Linked DNA regions of Magnetofaba australis IT-1. The protein of the gene in region 1 interacts with the protein of each later gene in a pairwise test. Links are inferred from orthologs where the notes say so. Each region holds a gene or a part of one and is shown on either strand. Other genes may lie near its edges.

Evidence for each region.
Region 2: the proteins of MAIT1_RS10460 (region 1) and MAIT1_RS05345 interact in binary tests that used the Escherichia coli proteins (3 or more experiments, as listed by UniProt). The link is inferred for Magnetofaba australis IT-1 from one-to-one orthologs.

The regions. Positions count from the first base shown.
Region 1 is NZ_LVJN01000019.1:270,199-278,245, reverse strand. What follows is about bases 2,240-5,199. They hold MAIT1_RS10460 (flavodoxin), read right to left. Parts: upstream 4,016-5,199; coding sequence 3,464-4,015; downstream 2,240-3,463. Other genes in these bases: MAIT1_RS10450 (IS110 family RNA-guided transposase), read left to right, coding at 4,936-5,199; MAIT1_RS10455 (DUF4116 domain-containing protein), read right to left, coding at 4,084-4,596; MAIT1_RS10465 (hypothetical protein), read right to left, coding at 2,645-3,022. Outside these bases: MAIT1_RS10475 (sterol desaturase family protein), read right to left, coding at 1-738; MAIT1_RS10470 (ArsR/SmtB family transcription factor), read left to right, coding at 1,112-1,792; more of MAIT1_RS10450, read left to right, coding at 5,200-5,979; MAIT1_RS10445 (serine hydrolase domain-containing protein), read left to right, coding at 6,409-7,512; MAIT1_RS10440 (hypothetical protein), read right to left, coding at 7,520-8,014. UniProt on the Escherichia coli protein: Low-potential electron donor to a number of redox enzymes. Involved in the reactivation of inactive cob(II)alamin in methionine synthase.
Region 2 is NZ_LVJN01000016.1:40,969-48,825, forward strand. Bases 1,535-4,304 are described here. They hold MAIT1_RS05345 (regulatory protein RecX), read left to right. Parts: upstream 1,535-2,579; coding sequence 2,580-3,029; downstream 3,030-4,304. Other genes in these bases: flhB (flagellar biosynthesis protein FlhB), read left to right, coding at 1,535-1,859; MAIT1_RS05335 (AbrB/MazE/SpoVT family DNA-binding domain-containing protein), read left to right, coding at 1,922-2,170; MAIT1_RS05340 (PIN domain-containing protein), read left to right, coding at 2,167-2,568; alaS (alanine--tRNA ligase), read left to right, coding at 3,125-4,304. Outside these bases: flagellar biosynthetic protein FliR, read left to right, coding at 1-662; more of flhB, read left to right, coding at 741-1,534; more of alaS, read left to right, coding at 4,305-5,761; MAIT1_RS05355 (formyltransferase family protein), read right to left, coding at 6,276-7,118; MAIT1_RS05360 (hypothetical protein), read right to left, coding at 7,115-7,813; MAIT1_RS05365 (hypothetical protein), read right to left, coding at 7,813-7,857. UniProt on the Escherichia coli protein: Modulates RecA activity through direct physical interaction. Can inhibit both RecA recombinase and coprotease activities. May have a regulatory role during the SOS response. Inhibits DNA strand exchange in vitro.

The DNA.
Region 1 (8,047 bases):
ATCCAGACCCAACTCCATCTCTTCATGCCCCTCCGGCGGCTGGGCGAAGTAGGTGCCGAACAGGTGGTCCCACCAGGGCAGGTTGAAACCGAAGTTGGAATTGGCCAGGGGCGCATGGACCGAGTGATGAACCCGGTGCATGTCCGGGGTGACCACAAACCAGCGCAAAACCCGGTCGATCCCCTCGGGAAGGCGGATGTTGCCATGGTTGAACATGGCGGTGGCGTTGAGCAGCACCTCAAATATCATGACCGCCACGGCGGGGGGCCCCAGGACCATTACCACTGCTAGTTTGATCAACATCGACAGGACGATCTCGATGGGATGGAAGCGCGCTCCGGTGGTGACGTCGTAATCCAAATCAGCATGGTGCATGCGGTGCAGCCGCCACAGGACGGGGACGGCGTGGACCATTACATGTTGCAGGTAGATAGCGAAGTCCATCACCGCCACGGAGATGAAGGCGGCGAGCCACGTCGGGATTTCGAGGATGTTGACCAGGCCCCAGCCCTTTTCCTCTCCGGCCAGGGCCAAACCCACGGCTGCCATAGGAAAGAGCAGGCGCAACAGGACGGTATTGAAAACCACTATTCCCAGGTTGGCGCCCCAGCGTCCGGCCTTGGGAACCGTCAACCTGCGCCGGGGCGCTGCCAGCTCCCACAGGGCCACCAGGGCGAATACCCCGAAGAAAAACCCAAGGCGGATGAACTTCTCCTGCTCCAGCAGCATCTGCTCCACGGCGCACTCCTTTCAAGGCATGTATTCAATAGATCATTTGAATACATGAAGATTGAAGAGCCGTCAATCGTCATAATCCTTTGCGGAACCGAGGATGGCCAGAAAGCCAACCCATGTCAGATACTTGGAGAGACAGAGATCGTCGCTCAGTCAAGTGGACAAAACAGACACAGGGCCAATATCATCGGAGCCAAACCACCAAAAAAACAGGGGTTCCCACTCAACGGACCTGGAAACCCGCGACGTCCGACGTCAACCTGCGTCGTCTTTTGCTGAGTTTATAGGGGACACAAGAGCGGATGGAACAGGTTGGCGACCGGCCAGGGGTGTGATAGATTTATTCAATAAATTAGTTGAAAGCTTGAGACGCAACATGGGCACGACGAAACCTTTCAAATCCCTCATCTTCGAGCAGTTGGCCCGGGTCGGCAAAGCGCTGGCCCATGGCAATCGCCTGGAACTGCTGGAGTTCCTGGCCCAGGGCGAACGCTCTGTGGAAGCCCTGGCCCAAGTATCCAAGCTCACCGTGGCCAACACCTCTCAGCATCTTCAGATCCTGCGTCAGGCGGGGCTGGTTGAAACCCGCCGGGAGGGGCAACGGATCCATTACCGGTTGGCGGACGGTCGTGTGGTGGCGCTGCTGGCGGTGATGCGGGAACTGGCCGAAGATCATGTGGCCGACATCGAAAAACTGATCACCCTCTATCTGACCAGCCGGGACGGCATGGATCCCATCCCCGCCCGGGAACTGCTGGAGTTGGCGCGGGCGGGTTCGGTGACCGTACTGGACGTGCGTCCCGGGGAGGAGTACGCCGCCGGACACCTGCCGGGGGCGATCAACATCCCGCTGAAGGATTTGGAAGCCAACCTGGCCCGTTTTCCCGCCGGGCAGGAGGTTGTGGCTTACTGCCGGGGACCGTGGTGTGTGCTGGCGTTTGACGCCGTTGCGCAACTCCGCGCCCGCGGCGTCAAAGCGCGTCGGCTTCAGGACGGATTACCGGAATGGCGGCTGGCTGGGTTGCCTGTGGAGTTGGGCTTTAACTCAAACGAGTAACCATTCCGCTTCTCCAGTAGTAGGATCCGACGATCCCTCCGTGGTCCGTCTGGCTCCGGATCGCCCCTGCCCCACCCAAAAACGCCATCTGAGAATGAACAGGAGAGATCAACCCGGATGAAATATGCTGAACCGACCTTGGTCCTGACCATGATTTAGAGTTTTTCTGGGAAATCGGCGTGATCAGTGACGCTTCGATTGCCGATTACAGATTATGGTCTTTTTTCGTTCCGGGATCAGTTTGCAATGACAAGATGTTCGTTTCATGTAAATCACAAAGATGTGTTATAGCATTGTTTATAATAATCTTATCACTAACCGAGCATGTTTCACTTCTTCTGGACCCATCATTTTTGGTTTCCAATCTCGTGTCAAACCCCTCTCCATTGCAGGCGCAACATTCTCCAGAGACGGTTTGTTTCGGGAGTCGAATCCTCCACCAAGATTCCGCGCAAGCGGCGAAGCCCAAGCCATTGATTTGGCTTGGGCTTTTTCGTGAGTTGAGGATGGATGTGAAAACCGCCCAATTGGTCTGAAATGGTCTGGTTTGGGCTGCGTTTGGTCACAACTGGGTCACAAAGTATTTTTTATGGAAACACAATCTGTTTTGGTCTGACATAATAGGCGGTAGGCGTCTCGCAGCCAGCCGGAAGCACATAGGAGAAACCTCAATTTCGTACGGGGGAAATCAGCCATGCACAACCCAACAATTAAAATCCTTTCAGTCCTAATAGTTTCCATTTTTTTATTATTATCAAGTGGGTGCTCCTCAATTGATAAAGGAATGATGTCATTAAGCGTAAAATCCCGGATGATTCCATAAGCGTGCCACCAGACCGCCAATGTAAAGCGTCAGCGAATTTTCTCCGAGCAGATGTCGTATCGCGCCATTGGCGACTGGATAAGACCGAGAAAGGGCAGATTCATCTGGCGGCACTTCTGCCCCGGCGAAAGGGTATAGACGATATGGGTCTTGCCGTAGTCGCTGCCATTGAGCGAACTGCACAGAGACGCGGCCCCGCTGCTACACGTTTTCCTGTTGCCAAACGACACATAGCGCCAAAGATATTTATGGCTTGCAGGGCAACGCACTTTTTCACAAGGGACTGAAGTTTGCCACCTATTGGCTGTTGACATGCCCGCCACCACAAAATTGTCCGCCATGGCGCCGCCAACCCCCATTGCGAAGATCAAAACCACGCCCAGACCACCGACTTGAAACCTCTTCACACCACCCCCCATTTGCCTTGCAAACCAAGCGGAATCGTTTGTGAACGCCCACCCAAGCACGCCGTCATCCTCTGATGAGTCGCCAATTCTTAGAAAAGGTAGCCGTTTTGCCTGAAGCCAACAAAAACCTGATGCGGAAAACAACACTTGAAATATTGATACTACGCCTATAATCAATGAAAGTAAAAATCGTACATAAGCGATTTCGAAAATGAAAGATATCGAGGGCTGCGCCCTCGAGCTCCCAACAACCACACCGTGGGGCGCTGCCCCACACCCTGCTGGGGGCCGGCCCCCAGACCCCGCTGCCGACCAGTCGGCGGCCAATAGTCAGCACAAGCCCGGCCTGCGTCACGCAAATATTGGCGGATGTGTGCAATCCCCAGTAAAAAAGCCAACAGGGACTCTCTGTTGGCTTTTTTTGCTGGCGCGGATTGTGGATCACACAGACGGCAAACCCAGCTCCGGGGTGATGAGCTTGAGCCATTCATTCAATCGCTCATCGGTCTTCATGTGCTCCACATCGTTATCCAGGGCCAGCCCGACAAACTGACCGTCCGGCCCAATCGCTTTGGATTCGTTGAACACATAGCCGTCACTGGGCCACTGGCCGATGCACTTGGCGCCGCGCGCGGCGATGAACTCATGCAGAATGCCCAAGCCATTGCAGAACGTATCCGGATACTTCTCCTGACACCCCAGGCCATACAGCGCCACGGTTTTGCCGGTGAAGTCCGCATTGGCCGCTTCCAACTTGGGCAGAAACTCCAACCACCCCTCCATCTGCGCGGTGCTGGCCAAGCCCGGCAAACGCCCATCCCGCAACGTCGACGTACCGAGAATCAAGCGGTCATACGCCAGCATATCCTCGGGGGTGATACGATTGACGTTGAGGGGCTTGTCGATGGCGTCGGGGTAGCGTTTTTGGATCATTTTCGCAATTTTGCGGGTACTGCCGGTGTCGGTGCCAAAAAACAGACCAATGGAAGACATGAAACACACTCCTGAAAGGGGAGAAAAACTGAATTTCAAAATAGCATTTTGCCCAGCCGCCTCAAACCCTATTCCGGATTGCTGGGCGACTCCCGCACAAACCGCGCGGCGCGTTCATCCTGCGCCAGTGCAGCGCGACAGATCTCTGGCGTCTGCTGTTTGACAAACGCCAGCGCCAACCCATCCTGTCGCACTGCGGCCAGGCATAGCTCTGGCGTCTGCTGGCGCACGAAACGCAACGCCAATCCATTGCGCTGAACAGCGATTAAGCACAGTTCCGGCGTCTGCTCGCGCACCGCCTCCAGCGCCCGCCCATCCTGACTCACCGCCGCCTCACAGAGCGCAGGCGTCTGCTGGCGCACAAACCGCAACGCCCGCCCATCCTGCCGCACCGCCGCTTCACAGAGTTCCAGCGTCTGCTCGCGCACATGCTCCAGCGCCCAGCCGTTCTGCCCCACGGCGGCCAGACAGAGCGCGAGCGTCTGCTCCCGCACAAACTCCAACGCCAAACCGTAACGTTGCACAGCGGCCAGATGATCCGCGTCAGTGGGATACTCCTCGTCGAATTCATCCTGATCCATGCCGACTTCTCCTCCTGCGCCAATGAGATTATTCCAGACTTTATCCCTATGATTGCGCAACTGTTCGGCGGAATATGGTTCGCATTGATAGCAAACCGGAAAATCTTAATCTGAATTCATCGTGTATAACCATGCGAAACCAATACGGCACAAAATGGCAATGTTTGCGTGACACATTTCGGTCTGCGCTGACTATTGGCCGCCGACTGGTCGGCGGCGGGGTCTGGGGGCCGCGCCCCCAGCGGGTGTAATGGAATGGTCCGCTCCGCTACCCAAACGGCCTCGCAATGGGCCAAGATGGTGATGTGTTTTTCCATCTAAACGGAGTCGGAGCGGACCATGAGCAATCATATCGAAAACGGACAGGTACGGGTACTGGGGATTGATCTGGGCAAGAGCGTGTTTCAGTTGCATGGCGTCGATGCGCGCGGCAAGAGCGTTCTGAAACAGCGCTTGAAACGAGATAAGTTACTGGAGTTCATGGCGCAACTGCCGCCGTGCCTGGTGGGGATGGAAGCCAGTAGCGGCGCGCATCACTGGGCGCGGAAATTTCAGGGATATGGGCATGAAGTGCGTTTGATGGCGCCGCAATATGTGAAGCCCTACGTGAAGCGGCACAAGAACGACAGCGTGGACGCTGAGGCGATATGTGAAGCGGTACAGCGTCCGAATATGCGTTTTGTGGGGATCAAAAGCGTTGCCCAGCAAGAAATTCTAGCGTTGCATCGGGTGCGCAGTCTGGCGGTGAAGAACCGCACGGCGTTGGTGAACCAGATTCGCGGACTGCTTGCCGAGTATGGGATTGTCTTTCCCAAGAGCATCAAGCAGGCGCGGCGGGCGATTGTGCTGATTTTGAGTGATGAGAGCTCGGAAATGAGCGCCAATTTTCGCGTAATTCTGGAGGATGAGCGCGATGAGCTGGCGCATTTGGATGAGCGCATCGGCAAATATGAGCGTGAGATTGAGGCGCTGGCCAAGGCGGAGCCGCAGTGTCGATTGCTGATGACGATCCCGGGAGTGGGACCGATCACGGCGACGGCGCTGTTGGCGTCGGTGGGGGATGTGCGGGCGTTTAAGAATGGCCGGGAGCTGTCGGCATGGATAGGGTTGGTTCCAAATCAGCACTCCACAGGGGGCAAGGCGTGGCTGACGGGGATCAGCAAGCGGGGAAACGGTTATCTTCGCACCCTGTTGATTCATGGGGCGCGGGCGGCTTTGCGCGTGTGTGAAAACAAGCCGGATCGCCGCAGCCAATGGGTGGTGTCGGTGTCGGAACGCCGCGGCGCGAATAAAGCGGTGGTGGCGCTGGCCAACCGCATGGCGCGCAGCGCGTGGGCGATGCTGGTGAAGCAGGAGGCCTATGGGGCCAGCGCCGCTGTGTAGAGAGAGCGCAATACAACTCTAAAAGAAAAACAGGCCGATAAGGAAAGAGAAAGAGATCCCACCAGCCAGGTTGCGAGAGAGAGTCGAGATTGATGGCGTGAAACGGCATAGCCCTGCGTGGTCAAGAACCTGTTTCGCCCAAGGGCCCATAGAGGCCGAGGGTGTGTTGAGGAGGGCCACGCGCAAATTCCATCAGGGCCAGAGGGCGACAAGCCCCTCATCAACAGGCCGGATACATGGGCGCGACTAAGCCTCACACATCAGTGGACATTTTCTCTTGCCGTGGCGGAGCGGACCATACATGGGCAGCGCCCACGGTGTGGCTGTTGATCTTAGGAGCTCGAGGGCAGAGCCCTCGATATCTTCCATGTTCCCGTCAATGAAATGTGCGATTTTGTCTTCCCCTGTCTCAAAGGACCGTCCTGCAGCATGAACAGACGTCAATTTCTCGCTTCCACCGCCTCGTTGGCCGCCCTGCCCGTCATCACGCCAACGCCTGCCATCGCTGCTAGCCGCAGCGCCAAAATCGCGCAATATGTGGAGGCGTATCGGCGTGAATTCTCGGTGGTTGGCGTGGCCATGGCGATTTCGCGCAAGTCTGAGCTGATCTTCGCCCAAGGCTTCGGTCACGCGGACAGGGAGGCGCAAATCCCCATGCAGCCGCACCACCGCATGCGCATCGCCAGCGTCTCCAAACCCTTCACCTCGGCGGCAATCTTCTCGCTGATTCAGGCGGGCCGTCTCGGCCAGCACGACCGCGTCTTCGGCGCCAACGGTCTACTCCCCCAATACCGCTCTTTTGAAGATCCCCGGGTGGAGCGCATCACCGTCGACCATCTGCTCACCCACACCTGCGGCGGTTGGTCCAACCGGTCCAAGGACCCGATGTTCCGCAACAAGGCGCTTTCGACTCAAGAGTTGATTCGCCATACCCTCAAGACCCGAGCATTGGACGCCGACCCCGGCGCGCAATACGCCTATTCGAACTTTGGCTTCTGCGTGCTGGGGCGCGTCATTGAAGCGATCACCAGCGCTCCCTACGATCACTATGTGAAAGAGCGCTTCTTTGGTCCCATCGGCGCCTACTCGCTGGAGATCAGCGGCAACACCGAGACTGAGCGCCTACCCGGCGAAGCCAAATACTACACCGGCGCCGGGGAGTTCTCCCCCTATGCAATGAATGTGCGCCGCATGGACGCCCATGGCGGCTGGGTCGCCTCGCCCACGGACCTGATTCGCTTTTTGAATCATGTGGATGGATTTCCCACGCCGCCGGACCTGCTGTCGGCGCAATCGATTCAAGCGATGACCACGCCCAACCCTGTGAGCCGGAACTACGCCCGCGGCTGGCGGGTGAACAAGCACAACAACTGGTGGCACTCCGGCTCACTGCCTGGGACGACCTCCTTCATGGCGCGCATCGCCAATGGCGATTGCTTTGCCGCCATCACCAACTCACGCCTCACCGAGCAGAAGCGGGAGATGGCCTCAAAACTGGACCGCTTGATGTGGAAAGTGGCGCGCGCGCTGTGACCTGCCGTCAGCCAGAGGATGGGGCCTCGCCAATCTTTGCCAACAATGTGGAGAGGTCTCTGCGCACCGAGGCGTGGGTATACTCATCCTCCGGGTGGGCGGGCTGATCGGGCTGCTGAAAATGGGGCCGCTCGTGATAGCGTTGCCCCCAGTAGACATCCACCTGCCGCACGAACTCCTGCAACGCGCTCTCGTCGGCCAGAATGGTCTGGATGATCGCCTCCAGAGCGCGCAGCGGTTGCGACTCAAAACGGTGCAGCAGGGCAGCGCTCTCCTTGACGCGGCGACGCAGCAGCGCCGTGAGCGCGCCGGACGAATCGGTCAGGTGATGCTCTACAAAGTGGTCGATCTCCGTCGCCGCCTGCACCGCGCGCGGCACCGGAGAGGCCCCCTTCATCAGGCCCCCCGCCTGCCGCCCAATGGCGGCATTCAGGCTGAACTTCTGGTTGGCCGAGAGCTCCCGTTGGATCGCCTCTTCATCGGATTTTTTATCCTGCGCCATGGTCTCCTCTTTCGCGCTGGGGCGTCTGGCCAG
Region 2 (7,857 bases), on another replicon or contig:
TGCGCGTCACCCTGCTGCTGGCCATTACGCTGGTCATCTATCCCCTGGTTCCGCCGTGGCCGGGGGAGGGGGGCGCGTCGGCGTGGGAGTTGGGAACCACGGCGTTTGTTGAGGCGCTCATCGGCGCCATTGTGGGCATGCTGGCGCACTGGGTGTTGGTGGCGGTGCAGGTGGCGGGCACCATCATGGGCTTCGAAATGGGCCTGTCCATGGCCATGGTGATGGACCCCACCTCCGGCGTGCAGGAGGGCGTGCTCTCCAACCTGCTCTATATGACCAGCCTGATGATCTTTCTGGCGGTCAACGGACACCACTGGATGCTCGAAGGAATTGCGCGTTCGTTCACCAGTCTGCCGTTGGGGCAGGGGTTGCCCGAGAGCGCCATTCTGTATGAGGCGGCGCTACAGGGCTTCATGCGTATGTTCGAACTGTCGATTCTCATCGCTGCGCCGGTAGTGGTGGCGTCAAAGATCCTCTATTTGGGCATGGGCTTGATCAACCGCGCTTCGCCACAGATTCAGGTGTTTTTCGTCGCCATGCCCATTGCGCAGATGATGGGCTTTTTCATCATGGGCCTGACGTTGGCGATCTTCAGTCAGGTGATGGTGCGAGAGATGGAGGCGTTCGCCAATCTGGCGTTTAGCGTGGTGAACCTCCGGTAAATTCAAACCGATCAATCCTTCCAACCAGCTTAATGGATATCGACGCACAGACGCCGAATCCCAACGGGAGCGCTGGCCATGGCGGACGAAGATAAGGACCAGAAGACAGAAGAACCCACAGGCAAACGTCTGGCCGACGCACGACAAAAAGGCCAGGTGGTGACCTCCCGTGAGGTGGCTACAGCGGTGCTGATGTTCGCCGCCATGGCGCTGTTCTGGTTGCAGGGCTCCAATCTCTGGCTCTCCCTGCAAGAGAAGATGATGTTTCTGCTCTCGGGGCAGATTCAAGGCGATCTGACCCAACCGGGCATGATCGTCCTGCTGCGCGAGCTGCTCATCGCCATGTTGGTGGATCTGGCGCCCTTCTTTGGCGTATTTGTGGTGATGGCGGTCCTTTCCGCGCTGATTCAACACGGCTGGCTGTTCACCTTCGAGCCGATTCAGCCCAAGCTCTCCAAACTCAACCCCATTCAAGGGGTCAAGCGTCTGTTCTCCATGCGTTCGGTGGTGGAGGCGATCAAATCCGTCTTCAAAATCATCATCGTCGGCATCGCCGTCTATCTGGGGGTGAAGAACAACACCGAACAGATTATGGGATTGGCCGACACCACCATTGCGGAGATGCTCTCCACCCTGGTCTCCGACTCCTTCGCCGTGATGTGGCGGGTGACGGTGGCGTTCATTCTGATGGCGATTTTCGACTTCATCTATCAGAAGTACGAACACATCAAAGGCATGCGCATGACCAAGCAGGAGGTCAAAGATGAGATGAAGCAGATGGAGGGTGATCCGCTGCTCAAAGGGCGCATCCGGCAGATTCAGCGCGAATTGGCCCAGAGCCGCATGATGCAGGAGGTGCCCAAGGCCGATGTGGTGATCACCAACCCGACCCACTACGCCATTGCACTGCGCTATACGCCCGGCGAGATGAGCGCGCCCATGCTCATCGCCAAGGGCAAGGGCCATATTGCGCTGCGCATTCGCGAAATCGCCGAAGAGAACAACATTCCCCGGGTGGAGAACCCACCGCTGGCGCGCACCCTCTATCGCGACGTGGAGGTGGAGCAGGCGATTCCGCCGCAACTGTTCAAGGCGGTGGCCGAAGTGCTGGCCTATGTCTACAACCTGCGCGGACGCAGCGAACAGATGGCGCAGCGGGTGCTGCATCGCAACGCTGTGCATCGGGAAACCGCTTGATTCTCCTCTTCTGATCACCTTACTGTGAGTAAGGAATCAAGGGTCAACCCAGGAGTCGCGCCATGCCCACCGCAACGCTCACCAGTAAAGGACAGATCACCCTGCCTAAGGCGGTGCGGGACCATTTTCACCTGCATCCAGGCGATAAGGTCTCTTTCCAACTCACAACGGATGGCGCGGTGATTCTCACGCCCCTAAATGCGGATATCACGGAATTGGCGGGTATTCTGCACCAACCCAAACGCGCGCCGGTAACACTGGAACAGATGGATGCCGCCATCGCCACAGAGGCAAAAAAACAGGCGCGATGATTGGTCTGGACACCAACGTTCTGGTTCGATTCCTCACTTGGGACGAACCAACACAGGCGCAGCAGGCGACGCAATACATTCAACAACACTGCACGCCACAAACGCCGGGACGCATCACCCTGATTGTGATTTGTGAGCTGGTCTGGGTGCTCAGATCCGCCTATGAAATTTCCCATGGGGATATTCTCGACACCATCGAACGCATCGCCAACGCCGCCTATTTTGATGTAGAGCGGATCGACCTACTGCGCGCTGCTTTGGTTCAAGCTCGAGAGAATACGCTGGATCTGCCGGATTGTCTGATCGCTCTGAGCAATCAACAGGCGGGATGCCGTCACACCATCACGCTGGACAAACACGCGGCCAAGCACAATCCATTCTTTCACCTTCTCAGCTGAAACAGCAGGATATGGACGCCGCAGAGGTCTATGATCAGGCGTTGCGCTGGCTTACGCGACGCGACTACGGCGCCCGCGAGTTGGTGAGTCGTTTAAAGCAAAACGGCGCTTCCCACCAGGATGCGGAATCCGCCTTGGCGCGTTGTCAGGAGTTGGGCTATCAGGATGACGCCCGCTATGCGGCGATGATGGTCAAAAGCCGCCTGGGACGCGGCCAAGGCGCCCAGCGCATTCGTCAGGAGTTGCGCGCCAAAGGGGTGGCCGACGGCGTCATCGACCTGGCTCTGGATGAGGCGCTGGAGCGTCCGGAGAACGATCCCCGGGAACAGGCGCTGCAGGCGCTGATCAAACGCTTTGGCGAAGCATCCACGACAGATCGGCGGGAGATCAAACGACGCTATGATTTCCTCCTGCGGCGCGGATTTGACAGTGAGACCATTCGTAGCGTTTTAGGGCTCTGACGCCGCCCGCTTCCTTGTGGTATACTTCCCCGTTTTTGAACGATCCAGCCCGTGACCTGTGCGCGGCGCGCCCTTGTCAAGCGTATGAGGCAGTCATGACCGGCAATGAGATTCGCAAACGGTTTATTCAATATTTTCAGAAGCATGGACACACCCATGAGCGCTCTTCCGGGTTGATTCCACGCAACGACCCCACGCTGATGTTCACCAACGCCGGCATGGTGCAGTTCAAAAGCGTGTTCCTCGGCGAAGAGAAGCGCCCCTACACCCGCGCGGTCACCTCGCAAAAGTGTGTGCGCGCCGGGGGTAAGCACAACGACCTGGAGAATGTGGGCCGCACCGCGCGTCACCACACCTTCTTTGAGATGCTGGGCAACTTCTCCTTTGGCGACTACTTCAAGAAAGAGGCGATTCCCTTTGCCTGGAGCTTCGTCACCGAAGAGCTGAAGCTGGATCCGGCGCGTCTCTTGGTCACCGTCTACAGCGAAGATGACGAAGCCTTCGACATCTGGACCCAGGACGTCGGTCTGCCGCCGGAGAAGGTGATCCGCATCCCCACCAACGACAACTTCTGGTCCATGGGCGATACCGGTCCCTGTGGTCCCTGCTCGGAGATCTTCTACGACTACGGCCCCAGCGTGGCGGGCGGTCCTCCCGGCTCGGAGGATGAGGATGGCGACCGCTTTGTGGAGATCTGGAACCTGGTCTTCATGCAGTATGATCGCGATAGCGACGGCAATCTCAATCCGCTGCCCAAACCCAGCATCGACACCGGCGCCGGTCTGGAACGCATCGCCTCGGTGATGCAAGGCAAGCAGAACAACTATGACACCGATCTGTTCCAACCGCTGCTGCGGGCGGCGGGCTCCATCGCCGGAGTGGATTATGTCAGCTGCTCCGATGAGCAGCGCGTCTCCCTGCGGGTGATCGCCGACCACATCCGCGCCGCCTGCTTCCTCATCGCCGACGGCGTGCTGCCCTCCAACGAAGGGCGCGGTTACGTGCTGCGGCGCATCATGCGTCGCGCCATGCGCCACGGCAAACTGCTGGGTATTGAACAGCCCTTCATGCATCAACTGGTGGAGGTGCTGGCCGCGCACATGGGCGACGTCTATACGGAGCTGGCCGAACAGCGCAACGCCATCGCCCTGATCATCGAAACCGAAGAGAAGCGCTTCGCCAAAACCTTAAGCGCCGGTCTGAAGATTCTGGAGGAGAACGCCGCCGGTCTCAAAGCGGGCGACGTGCTGGATGGGCAGACCCTGTTCACCCTGTATGACACCTATGGCTTCCCACTGGACCTGACCGCCGACATTCTGCGCGACCGCAACATCGGCGTGGATGAAGAGGGCTTCAACGCCCATATGGCCGAACAGCGTAAGCGCGCCCGCGCCGCCTGGGCCGGCTCGGGCGAAGAGAGCGTTGGGGCCATCTATCACGAAGTTCAGGAGAAGGTGGGCGGCAGCGAATTCCTCGGCTATGTGACCGAAAGCGCCAGCGGCGCAGTGGCGGCGCTGGTCAAAGAGGGCGCGTTGGCGGAGTCCCTGGCCGAGGGCGACAAGGGCTCGCTTATCGCCAACCAGACGCCGTTCTATGGCGAGTCGGGCGGTCAGGTAGGCGACTCCGGCGTGATCGAAACCGCCGATGGCGCGCGCTTCATTGTCACGGATACACAAAAACCGCTGCCCAACCTCATCGTGCACCATGGCCATGTGGCCAAAGGCGCCATCAAAGTGGGCGAAGCGGCGGAGTTCAACGTCAACACCGTGCGCCGTCATCTGATCCGTCTGCACCACTCGGCCACCCACCTGCTGCACCATGCGCTGCGTCAGGTGTTGGGCGAGCATGTGAAGCAGGCAGGCTCCCATGTAAGCGATGGCCGCATGCGTCTGGACTTCTCCCACTTCCAGGCGGTGACGCCTGCGGAGTTGAATGAGATTGAAGATCGCGTCAACGCCGCCATCAGCGCCAACGCCGCCCAAGAGACCACGGTGATGACCCCCGATGAGGCAGTGGCCGCCGGGGCCATGGCGCTGTTTGGCGAGAAGTATGGCGATGAGGTGCGGGTGGTGCGCATTGGCGACTCATTGGAGCTGTGCGGTGGCACCCACGTGGGCCGCTCCGGCGACATGGGGGTGTTCCGCATCGCCAGCGAAAGCGCCGTGGCGGCTGGTGTGCGCCGTATTGAAGGCGTGTGCGGGCCGGTGGCGCGGGAGACCTTCCGCAATGAGAAAGAGGCGCTGATGAGCGCCGCGCAACTGCTCAAAACCCGCCCGGACGCTCTGGCTGAGAGCATCGAAAAGCTGCTGACCAAGCAGAAGGAGCTGGAAAAAGAGCTGGAGAAGATGCAGGCGGCCAAAGCGGGCGACATGGTGGGCGATCTGCTGGCCAAAGCCGTAGAGGTGGGCGGCGTCAAACTGCTGGCCACGCAGATTGAGGGCGTGGAGTCCAAAGCGATGCGCGATCTGCTGGACCGTCTGCGCGATCAACTGGGTTCCGGGGTGATTCTGCTGGCGCAGGCGGGGGAGGACAAAGTGGCCCTCATCGCCGGGGTGACCAAGGATCTGACCGGCAAAGTCAAAGCGGGCGATCTGATGAAGTTCGCCGCGCCCCACGTGGGCGGCAAGGGCGGCGGACGTCCCGACATGGCTCAGGGCGGCGGCAGCGATCCGGCGGGGATTGCGGCGCTGCTGAAGGCGGTTCCCGGTTGGTTGGGGGAACAGCTCGGCTAAACTGAAATTTGATAAGTGCGGAATCCAATCGGTCATCTTCCTAGGGAGATGGCCGATTTACGTTTCGGCAAGCGAAACCCAGGATTGCACAAAACGACCAAAATGTTTGCGTGACGTCGGTGGAGCTTGCGCTAACTATAGTCGCTTGAATCCAGAATGACACACATCCAAATCGCTCAATGTTTGCGTGACGCAGGCTGAACTTGCGCTGACTATGGGACAAATTTCCAACGGAAATTTGTCGGGATTCTTAAGGGTCTGTGACCCTTAAGCGGGTGTGGGCGGAGCCCACGGTTTGGATGTTGACCTTGGGAGCTCGAGGGCATAGCCCTCGATATCTTTCAGCGCCCAAATGTTCACTATTGAATGCTAGCGACTATATTGGCCGCCGACTGGTCGGCGGCGGGGTCTGGGGCCTGTGGCCCCAGCGGGGTTTGGGGCGGCGCCCCAAGGTGTGGAAGTTGGGAGCTCGAGGGCGAAGCCCTCGATATCTTTCATCTTCAACCCGATTGACTCAAAGTGTCTCCAACCAATCAGCCAAACGCCGATTGGCTAACTCTTCAATGCGCGGATGCATCACATAGTACTGCCGTCCCTGCTCTTGAAGTTGTGGTTCGGGGGTTAATGCGCCATCGCGCAATCCCCGCAGCGCGTCAAGCATGCACTCCCACATCATGCGCTCCAGACGGCGGCGGATGAGGGCGAAATCATCCTCCGGCAACACCTGGCACACCCGACGCAGCAGAATCGGGCCGGTATCCACGCCGGAATCCATGCGATGCAGCGTGATGCCCAGATCGGCGCCAAAGGGTTGTGGAGTCGAAAGGACCGGCCACTCCACCACATCCATGCCGCGCCACTGGGGCAGAATGCCCATATGCGCATTGAGCACTCCATGAGGCGCTAAAGAGAGCAACTTCTTGCGGATCAATCCACCGCCGGTAAAGGCGATGACATCCGGCTGCGCCTGTTGCAGGAAGCCAAGGCAATCGGGGTCATTGTGATCGGCAAAGGTGGCGACGGGAACCTGAGCGACCTGCGCCAGTTGAGAGAGTCCCACACCCTCCAGCCCGCGCGTGCGGGCCAGTGCGGTGAGGGTCTCCACGCCATTGGACACCAAGGTTTCGCCGCGATGGCCAAACACCATCTTGCGTTTGACCTTGCGCAGCAGACGCGCGCCGTCACGACGCAACTCGCTGCGCATGCGCTTCCAGGTCCATGGGGTGCGAATGGCGATGGCGCAGGGGGTGATGTTGGCTTCGTCCTGGAGTTGATGCAGCAACATGCGCGCATAGATACTGCCATCCATGGGCGCCAGGATCGCCACGCGCAAAGGAGCGGAAGAGGGGGCGCTCATTGCGCTTGCTCCCACAGATGTTGAACGGCTTGCTCCTGGGCGGCGATGGCCCACGCCATGGCGGCCAGTCCGGGACGGTAACGGCGGGGAAGGGAGCGGGGGAAATCCCAATCGGTCAATTTCAACGCGCCATTCACAAAGCGCCAATCCAGTTGCCTGCGAGCATACTCCGCCAATGCGGCGGCAATACGCGCGCGCTGCGGCCACGGCATGGACCGACCCGCGCCATCGGCCAGACAATCCTGACGCCGAATCTCAATATGCCGCAATAGACGCTCCATCTGCGCAGCCAAGCGCGCATCGGCATGATTCACCCAGAGGGGAAGAAAGCGCGCCAGTTCCGGCGCCGCGCCGGTTTTCGGCGTGACGATAGCGTCATTGGGTAACGCTTTCATCCAACTTTGCAATACGCTTGTTTGCGACGCTGAATCGCTCGGCGCGATGGATATGGAACAGGACGCATCCACCCATCCGGCCTGATGCCCCCACGTCCACGCCACCATCAAGGCGTGACGCTCATCAGTGTCCAGCGTCTCCACGCCCACGCTGTGACACAGCGCAATGCAGCGCGCAAACAGCTCTTGCCGCTGATCCGGGGTGATCTCCTGCTGCAACGCATCGGCGGCGCGATCCAATACCCACGCCACCCCACGCCGCCACAAAGCGACGCTCTTCTGCTCCACGCTATGCGCCATTAAGCCGACTCCTCCCAGCGCAGAATGCCGCTGCGTCCCTCCAA